Regions from separate parts of the Paenarthrobacter sp. NPDC092416 genome, predicted to be linked through region 1. Evidence: riboswitches for the same ligand, from Rfam matches in the RefSeq annotation. Region 1 holds a riboswitch; each other region holds the start of a gene.
The links. A riboswitch is a leader RNA that binds a small molecule or an ion and turns the genes downstream of it on or off. The one in region 1 is predicted to bind cyclic di-AMP.
Positions count from the first base shown of each region.

Region 2: linked by a shared signal. The riboswitch ahead of ACIQC5_RS09030 (NlpC/P60 family protein) and the one ahead of ACIQC5_RS17760 (hypothetical protein) in region 1 are both predicted to bind cyclic di-AMP.
Region 3: linked by a shared signal. The riboswitch ahead of ACIQC5_RS04395 (M23 family metallopeptidase) and the one ahead of ACIQC5_RS17760 (hypothetical protein) in region 1 are both predicted to bind cyclic di-AMP.
Region 4: linked by a shared signal. The riboswitch ahead of ACIQC5_RS19725 (M23 family metallopeptidase) and the one ahead of ACIQC5_RS17760 (hypothetical protein) in region 1 are both predicted to bind cyclic di-AMP.

Region 1 is NZ_JBIVQG010000010.1:111,497-113,689, forward strand. Features, by position in the region: gene ACIQC5_RS17760 (hypothetical protein) at 1-930, opposite strand, end outside; cyclic di-AMP (ydaO/yuaA leader) riboswitch at 936-1,084, opposite strand; gene ACIQC5_RS17765 (ATP-dependent DNA ligase) at 1,316-2,193, shown strand, end outside.
Region 2 is NZ_JBIVQG010000003.1:269,929-272,121, reverse strand. Features, by position in the region: gene ACIQC5_RS09035 (copper resistance protein CopC) at 2-634, shown strand; cyclic di-AMP (ydaO/yuaA leader) riboswitch at 784-977, shown strand; gene ACIQC5_RS09030 (NlpC/P60 family protein) at 981-1,736, shown strand; gene ACIQC5_RS09025 (FAD-binding protein) at 1,922-2,193, opposite strand, start outside.
Region 3 is NZ_JBIVQG010000002.1:27,873-30,065, forward strand. Features, by position in the region: gene ACIQC5_RS04390 (metal-dependent transcriptional regulator) at 251-946, shown strand; cyclic di-AMP (ydaO/yuaA leader) riboswitch at 1,150-1,391, shown strand; gene ACIQC5_RS04395 (M23 family metallopeptidase) at 1,396-2,193, shown strand, end outside.
Region 4 is NZ_JBIVQG010000013.1:20,399-22,591, forward strand. Features, by position in the region: gene ACIQC5_RS19720 (cytochrome c oxidase assembly protein) at 1-412, shown strand, start outside; gene ACIQC5_RS19725 (M23 family metallopeptidase) at 437-1,231, opposite strand; cyclic di-AMP (ydaO/yuaA leader) riboswitch at 1,237-1,400, opposite strand; gene ACIQC5_RS19730 (TlpA family protein disulfide reductase) at 1,510-2,163, shown strand.

The DNA.
Region 1 (2,193 bases):
GCTGGGGGAGACGCTGGCCGCAGTGGACGGAACCTCGGACTCGCCGGAACTGCTGTCCTTGGCCTGCGGGGTCTGTGTTTCCTGGCCGAAGAACGGCAATTCCAGGGCTTGGCCGAGCGAACCGGCAGTCAGAACCAGGCCCAGGGCTCCGGCGACAACTGCCATCCGCTGGCTTACGGCGCGAACGGTTGCGGCTTTCTTCAGAACGGCCAAGGGCTCCCGGCTGAACGGCGAAGCAGCAAAGGACGCCGCGCCAAAGCCGGCCTTGGTGGCCGCTGATTGCGAGGTGGCTGATTGCGAGGTCACTTGTGCAGCTGCCCTCCGAGTAGGCATCTCGGCTGCCTGGGGCTGCTCCGGCGCATTCGGCTCATCGGACTCCCGGCTCGCGAGTGCGGCGGCGGCAGTCGCGGCCGCAGCAACCTGCGCGGGTGAAGTGGCCCGGGCCGGAGACGGTGTGGCAGGTGCCGAGACCGTCGGGATGGCCGCCGTGGCCGGCTCTGCCGCAGGTGCCATCACTGGGATCGCGGTCGTCGCGGGTTCGGAAACGCGGTCCTCCTCAGCAGCAGGAGCCACAGCGGGAATTTCCGTAGTGACCGGCTGCGGAGTCGGCGTCTGCTCTTCGGCGGCCTTGACGATGGGGATGGCCGCCGTCGCGGGTTCGGCTGGTGCGCTGGGCTCGGGGTCAATCACCGCCCGTGCGATGCGCTCACGTTCGGCGGCGCGTGCGGCCGCGCGCGTGGTGGGGGCCGCGATGGTGGGCGTGGCCTCAGTGGCGGGTTCCGGCGTCGTACTTGTCTGTTCCGGAGCAGGTGTGTCCGGAGTAGATGTGGAGGTGACGGCTGCGCTGAATTCGGCGCGGCGGCGTCCGGTTGGCTTGGTGCGCTCGCTGGCCACTTGGGCGCGGCGCGGCTGATCCATGGATGCGGACATGGTGGTTTGCCTCTCAACGCCTTCGAGGTTAGCTGTCGGGTTCGGACGAGGCCGTCCGGCCGCACATGGCGGCTTCACCCCGAGGGCCTGTGGAGATGCAGGCCCGGGAACTCTGGGTCCCCCGTCTCTGCCGCGGGTCTGGCGGAACTCCGGGATGCGGCAGAGCTCGGCGTCATCCCGGAAACGGCCCAGTTGGGGTTGGGTCGCTCTTCGACGTTACAGGAGGCCGCCGTCAAAGTCACGTTTACGTAACGGGCGGGAGGCCTGTCGGAGCGTGTGGCGCTGAGGACCTAGGCTACGGGGTTCGTGCGGGATCTGGGACTCTGGCCAAGATATCCAACGCCAAGACTAGCTTCGGCGTGCACCGGCAGGTAGACATTGTCGTATGGACCTGCCAGTGATGCCGCCGATCTCGCCCATGCTCGCCAAGTCTGTTCCCTCAATCCCTGATGTTGGTCACCATGAGCCCAAGTGGGACGGCTTCAGGACCATCGTCTTCAAGGACGGTGACGAGATCATCCTGGGTAGCCGCAACGAGAAGCCGATGACCCGTTACTTCCCTGAACTCGTGGAGGCGCTCCGGAGGAACCTGCCGGACAAATGCGTGATCGACGGCGAAATTGTCCTGATCGCGGACAACAGGCTGGACTTCGAAGGGCTTCAGCAGCGCATTCATCCCGCCGACAGCCGTGTCCGAATGCTTGCGGAGAAAACGCCGTCCTCCATGATCGCCTTCGACCTCCTTGCCTTGGGAGATCAGAACCTCATGGACAGGCCGTTTTCGGAGCGCCGTGCCACCTTGGAGCGTGCCCTCGCCAAGGCGGAGCCGCCCGTATATGTGACGCCCGCAGTAGCGGATCTTGATAAGGCGCAGGAGTGGTTCGTGCAACTGGAGGGCGCCGGGCTGGATGGCGTGCTGTCCAAACCCTTGGACGGGACGTATCAGCCCAATAAGCGCGTGATGTTCAAGACCAAGCACGAGCGCACGGCGGATTGCGTGGTGTCGGGATTCCGGTGGCACAAGACTGCCCAGGTTGTGGGCTCGATGCTGCTCGGTCTTTATGACGATGGCGGTCGACTGCAGCATGTGGGGGTGGTGGCGTCTTTCCCAATGGCCCGCAGGGAGAGTCTCGTGGCCGAACTGGAGCCGTACCACATCGAGCTCAGCGAACATCCCTGGGGTCAGTGGGCCAACCAGTCAGAAGCGACAACTGCCGGGTCCCGAATGCCGGGGGCGCAGAGCAGGTGGAGCGGCGGCAAAGA
Region 2 (2,193 bases), on a different contig from region 1:
CATGCGTAACATCCGCCCGCTTCTGGCCGCCATAGTCGCCGCTCTCACCTTCGCAACCGCGGTGCTGTTTGCTGCCGCTCCGGCGTCTGCCCACGACGTCGCCGAGTCCACGGCTCCGGCGAACGGTGCCACAGTGGCGGAAGTACCGGCGTCGGTATCGATTACGTTCAGCAACCGCCCGCTGGCTATCGGCTCGGGCGTCACTGTTACGGCTGGCGGCGAAAACTGGGCGGACGGCGCCGTCGAGATCGTGGACAACGTGGTGACGCAGAAGCTCCGCCCAGGCGCTCCGGCGGGCGAATTCACTGTTGTGTGGCGCGTGGTCAGCTCCGACTCGCACCCCATCGAAGGCACCTTTACGTTCACCGCCACTGCAGGAAGCACGACGGCGGGCACCGGCTCGGGGGCTGCGTCACCGTCTGCTTCGGCGTCGTCGGCGAGCGTCCCGACGGCGGGCACAGCGGCGCCGGGGACGGGAAATAACGAACCGGCAACGGACGCTTCACAGCCGTTCCCGTGGAGCATCGTCGGCTTCGCAGTGGTCGCCTTGGGCCTGCTGATCTTCCTCGGTGTCACTGCCCGTAAGAAACTCGCGGCAACCGGCGATTCAGAAGGTGAAAACCCCGCCGAATAGCGGCCTGCGGGCCTACTCGTGAAGGTCTCAGAATGATCACCAAGACACGCCCAATCTTAACTTCTCGTTACTCAAATGTGACTTTGAAGTGATCATCACGTACCGTTGTATCTGTGCCTGTTCCATGAACCGGGCACTTCCGGCCTGATTGCCTAGCTCTGCCGCAGTCCGGAATCCGTTCGCAGACAAACCTACGGCAGAGACAGGGAACCCATTTTGGACCGCTTTCGAGCGTGTCTTGGGGTGAAGCCACGAAGCTTTCCGCTGACAGCGGTGGTGATAGTGGCCGGGTGACTCCCATCCGAATCCGACAGCTAACCTCGCAGGCATCGGGAGAGGCTACTTCATGTCTTCACGCATTCTTCGCGGCCGTCGTAAGGCGGACAGCGTACGTCCTAATCCGTTCATCTCCATCTCCAAGGCTGTTGCCAGCAACGCCTCCGGCGCAGGTCGCCAGGCCGCTGTGATCGCTGCAGCTTCGGGCCTCGTCCTGACCGGTTCCATTGCTGCACACGCTGCTGAAACCCCGGTTCAGCGCGACTCCAGCCCCGCAACCGTTGCCGAGACCGTTGCGGAAACCCCCAACCAGGTTGTCACCGCAGCATCCACTGCCACCGTCAACTTCGAGCGTCCCGCAGTTGCTTCCGTAGCGGCTCCGGTCATCGAGAAGCCGGCTCCCGTCGCAGCGGCTCCCGTTGCCAAGACGGCTGCCGCAACTGCTACCGTTCAGGCTGCAGCACCCGCTCCGGCCGCCACGGCTCCTGCTGCAGCTCCGGCTGTCGGCGGCATCAACGCAGCCATGGTCGCCTCGGCATACGCCCAGATCGGCATCTTCCAGGACTGCACCGCCATGGTCGAAAGGGCCCTCGGCTCGGCCGGTATCCCGGTTGGCGACCTCGGTCCCATGCAGTTCATGAACTACGGCAAGGTTGTCAGCGACCCCCAGCCCGGTGACATGATCGTCCAGTCCGGCCACGTAGCCATCTACATCGGCAACGGCCAGGCCATCAGCGGTGGCATCAACGGGAACCAGACGGGTATCCACCCCATCAGCTGGCTCACCGCCACTGGCCCCATCACGTACGTACGTGCAGGCGCATAAGCTGTAGCTTCACCGCGCATTGGCTCGACCATGCACACTGGCTCCACCGTGCATTGGCTATGCCAAGTTTTAACTGAAGGCCGGTGCCTTCGAGGACTTATGTCGTCGAGGGCACCGGCCTTTGCGCTTAAAATCGGCTGACTGTGGCGCTGGAAAAAACTATGCGATTCGCGGCAGTTGAAACGCTAAGCGATCGCGATCCCCGGGCCTGCCGGGAGCGCCACCCTGGTGGAAATAGCCTGCCCGACCGCCTTTGCCTGCCGGAGAACTTCCTTCGGTGTGGGGGTAATGAGTTCCCCGACACCCACCAGGTGCATCCCGACGGCGCGCATGGCTGCCGCAAGATTCTGGCCTATCGAAATGCCAAGTTCGGCGAGCATCCGGCGCAACTGGCTTTGGGCGCAGCGCGTCACCACGATGTGGTCGGCCAAGAGGACGCCCGTGGCCGTGTGGACGG
Region 3 (2,193 bases), on a different contig from region 1:
TGGCATCGGCTGCCCCTTCGACTCCCCAATTCTGCCTGACTGTGTGCGTACGCGGATACCTGTCCTTGTCATAGTCCGCCACGTGGAACGCCGAGGCCGCTCCGGTAATGAAAATTATCCGGAGTAATTCCAAATAAGCTAGGCTTGGGGTTGGCGTTCCAGAGGTTGCGGCTCCAAGCCGTTTGGCCTTGACCGGGACGTTGTACGGTGGAGATTACGCAAGAACTGCGTTCGAGGAGAGCTGAGCTGGATGACGGATCTGATCGATACCACTGAGATGTATCTTCGGACCATTTTGGAGTTGGAAGAAGAGAACATCGTGGCTCTTCGCGCACGTATCGCGGAGCGTCTCCGCCACTCCGGCCCCACGGTTTCCCAGACCATCGGCCGCATGGAGCGCGATGGCCTGGTGGTGGTCTCCAATGACCGTCACCTCGAACTCACCGAGTCCGGCCGCAAGCGGGCAACCGAGGTCATGCGTAAGCACCGCCTCGCCGAGCGACTGCTCGCCGACGTCATCGGCCTGGACTGGGCCTACGTGCACGACGAAGCCTGCCGCTGGGAACACGTGATGAGTGAGCGCGTTGAGCGCAGGCTTTACGAGCTGCTGGAACACCCCACCGAATCGCCATACGGCAACCCGATTCCCGGACTGGAAGCCCTCGGCGGCAGCCCCAGCCAGCCATTCTCGCGCGGTGTGGTCAACCTCATCGACGCCATGGACAACTATGCTGCGGATTCCAAGGTCATGGTCAGTCGTCTCGCGGAGCCCATCCAGGTGGAGCCTGAACTGCTGACCCAGCTGGATGAGGGCGGAATCCGTCCAGGCGCACCGGTGTCCCTTGAGCGAGTGGGGGAGTACATCTCCGTTCGCGTACCCGGCATCGAGGGTGCCCTTGAGCTGCCTCCCGAGGTAGCCGCGCACGTCTTCGTTACGGTCAGCTGACCACCCTTTCGTCCCTGCGGAACACGCTGCCCGGCGGGTACGTGGTCCATCTCACTGTGCCCTTTTGCGGGCGTGTGACCTGCGGTTTTGACCAAAGAGTGATAAGGGCCTTCGCCAACACGGTTGTTTTGGAAGATAACGAATTTATTACTGCGGGGCTTAATCGCCTATAGTTATCTACTAACGCCGATACCAAAGCGTTACCTGATCTGGAGCCGAGCTCTGCCAGCGGATCGGGTGTGTTATCCACCACTGGCAGAGGCGGGGGAACCACAAGCGGCTGTCTAAAGAAGCAGCCTTGGGGTGAAGTCCGCAGCAGAAGTGCCCACTATCGCAGTTCCTTTCGGGGATACCTGTGTGCCGTGAGCGCTTCGTGCGGACCGGGTCTTTGAACTCTCTGACCCGAATCCGACAGCTAACTTCGCAGGCTTTCCAGAGAGGAACAGAGTTTGACATCGCAGAACGTCAGGGGCCGCCGCCGCGCGTCCGGCCCCGCTGCTGAGCTGCGGCCAGCCCGCGTAGTAACGGAAACCCGGCCGCGCGACACCCACCGTGAGGTGCGCCGCCGTAAGAGCCCGATGCGCCAGGTAGCCGACTTCGCCGCAGCCAGTGGCGTCGGGCAGAAAGCCGGTGTTGCGCTTGCCGCCACCGGACTTGCCCTGACTGTCGGTCTGCCGGCCACAAGCCCGGTCATGGCCACGTCGGAATCCGGCCAGACGACGTCGGCCTTGTCGGTCGCCGGAGGCAGCCAGCCCGAGGTTTCCGCAGAAGCAAGCGCCAAGATTGACTTCAGCCGTGCAGCGGTCGCTACCAAGGCAGACCCGGACGGCAAGCTCAAGCAGCTGCTGAGCGCCCAGTCCGCAGGCAGCATCCAGCGCGCGTCCTCCCTTGGCACCCTTGGTAGCCCTCTGGACACGCTGGTCACGGCATCGCCCTTCGGCTACCGCGTCAGCCCCCTGACTGGCGGAACCGGCGACTTCCACCGCGGCCAGGATTTCGTTGCCCAGTGCGGCACTGCCGTGCACGCCGCTGCGGCCGGCAAGGTCACCTTCGCGGGCTGGCACGCCTACGGCGGAGGCAATCGCGTAGTGGTGGACCATGGCAATGGCCTGGAAACCACGTATAACCACCTGTCGTCCTTCACAGTCAAGGTTGGCCAAACGGTCAACCGCGGAGACACTGTAGCCCTCAGCGGCACCACAGGCGCTTCCACGGGGTGCCATCTGCACTTCGAGGTCCAGGTCAAC
Region 4 (2,193 bases), on a different contig from region 1:
CGCAGCGGGGTTACTGATGGCCGTACCGATCATTGAAGATGGCTCGACGAAAGACGTCACATCCCTGATCGTGGTGGAATTCATCTACGTCTTCATCGAACTGGTCGCCGACGCCGTGCCGGGGGTGCTGATGCGCATCAGCCCTCAGATCCTGGACGGCGCGACATTGCCCCTTACCGGCCACCCATCCTGGCTCCCGGACCCGTTCCGGGACCAACAACTCGCCGGGGACCTGCTGTGGTTCCTCGCCGAGATCGTGGACCTGCCACTGATCATCCTCATGTTTGTCAGGTTCTCCCGCAGCGACCGCAGGGAGGCCCGCTCCTTTGATGAGCTCAGCGACGACGAGCTCGACGTGCTGAACCGGAAGCATCTGCAAGGCCCCCGCGGCCCGGGAACCCACGATGCGTGAGCACCTGCGCGGCAGAGGTCCGTCTCAGATGAAGCTGGCAGGATCCACGGTCTTGTCATTGACCATGACCTCAAAGTGCAGGTGGCAGCCGGTTGAGTTACCCGTCGTTCCCACACCCGCGATCTGGGCGCCCGATGCAACGGCCTGTCCCATGGCAACACCGATGCTGGCCAAATGGTTGTACGTGGTTTTCAAACCATTGCCGTGGTCGATGACAATTCTGTTCCCGCCTCCGTACTGGCTCCAACCGGCTTCCACGACGGTTCCGGCGCCAGCTGCGAACACCGGCGTGCTGCAGGCCCCCGTCAGGTCAATCCCCGTATGCCATTCCCCGGTCGACCCGGTGAGGGGGTTGACTCTGAGGCCGAACGGTGAACTGACGTTGATTGAAGCCATGGGTGCCTTCAACGCTGTCGATGCCTCCGCCGGAGCGGAAGGGACCTGTACTGCTGCCTTGGCCTTCTGGGGCGCGACAGCTGCCACAGGCGGCGCAACAGTGGCTGGCGGTGCGGCCTTTGATCCCACCACCGGCCGGTCAAAGGTGAGGGAAGCGCCGGCTTCGGCATTGATCACCGGCTGCGCGGACACGGTAGCTGGTACTGCGGGTGAAAGGGCCTGGTCGGTTCCGACGCGCCCGGGATCAGCCTGGGCGGCTGATAGGACACTCATGGCAATCAGGCCGGTGACAGCGGCGGCAGCACCGAACCGATGGCCGCGGTCCTGCAGAGGGGAGGGAAGAAACGCCGTTTCACGACGGCGCTTGACGGGTGCTGAACTGGGCGTGGCGCGGCGACGGCCGTGCTGGGGCTGGGAAGGCAAGGTGGGGGTCCTCTCGGCGCCGACGAAGTTAGCTGTCGGATTCGGACGAGTGGACTGTCCGGCCAGCCCCGCTCCCGGATGGGTAGCTGCAGGGCCGGCTTCACCCCAAGGTGCTCATGCACCGTTGTTGGGTCCTCCGCCCCCGTCTGGAACTGGATGCTCATTGGGCCGCCGACGGGGTTTGGCGAGACGGCCAACCCATACCCCGGACGGGTATGGACGAAACCCAGCCTAACCAAAACACCAAGAAGTTACAATTTCGTTATCTAAGGATCGCAATGTCTAAGTTCGTAGGACGACTACTTTCAGCCGGCGGCGCCGGTACACAGAAGCCGGGTATCACGCGTCGGCGTTTCATCACCGCATCGTCTTTGACCGGGCTGGGAGCGCTGGTTCTCACAGGATGTGGAGCCAGGGACACCCTTTCTGAACAGGCCAAGGCGGGCGACAACAAAAACTACATCGCAGGGGACGGGTCTGTCACCGAATATGTGGATGCCGAGCGGAAGGCCCCCGTGGTCCTGAAAGGCAAGCTCTACGACGGCACGGCAATCACCTCCAGTGATTGGCAGGGCAAAATCATCGTGCTGAACTTCTGGTATGCCGCCTGCGCCCCCTGCCGGCTCGAAGCCCCGAGGCTCGAAGCCATCGCGGAACAGTTCAAAGGCCAAGGTGTCCAGTTCTATGGTGTCAACGTCCGCGATGAAGAACCGGCAGCGGCCGCCTTTGAACGAACCTTTGGTGTCACCTACCCCAGCATGCAGGACAAAGACGGGGGCATCCTCCTGGCCATGACCCAATACGTCCCCCCGCAGGCAGTTCCTTCCACTCTCGTGATCGACAAGAAAGGACGAGTCGCGGCACGCATCCTGGGACTGGCGGACCAAAGCATCCTCAGATCCCTTGTCGCCGCGGCGGTGGCCGAGACATAGCGTCTCGCCGAGCACAATCGCATCCCCAAC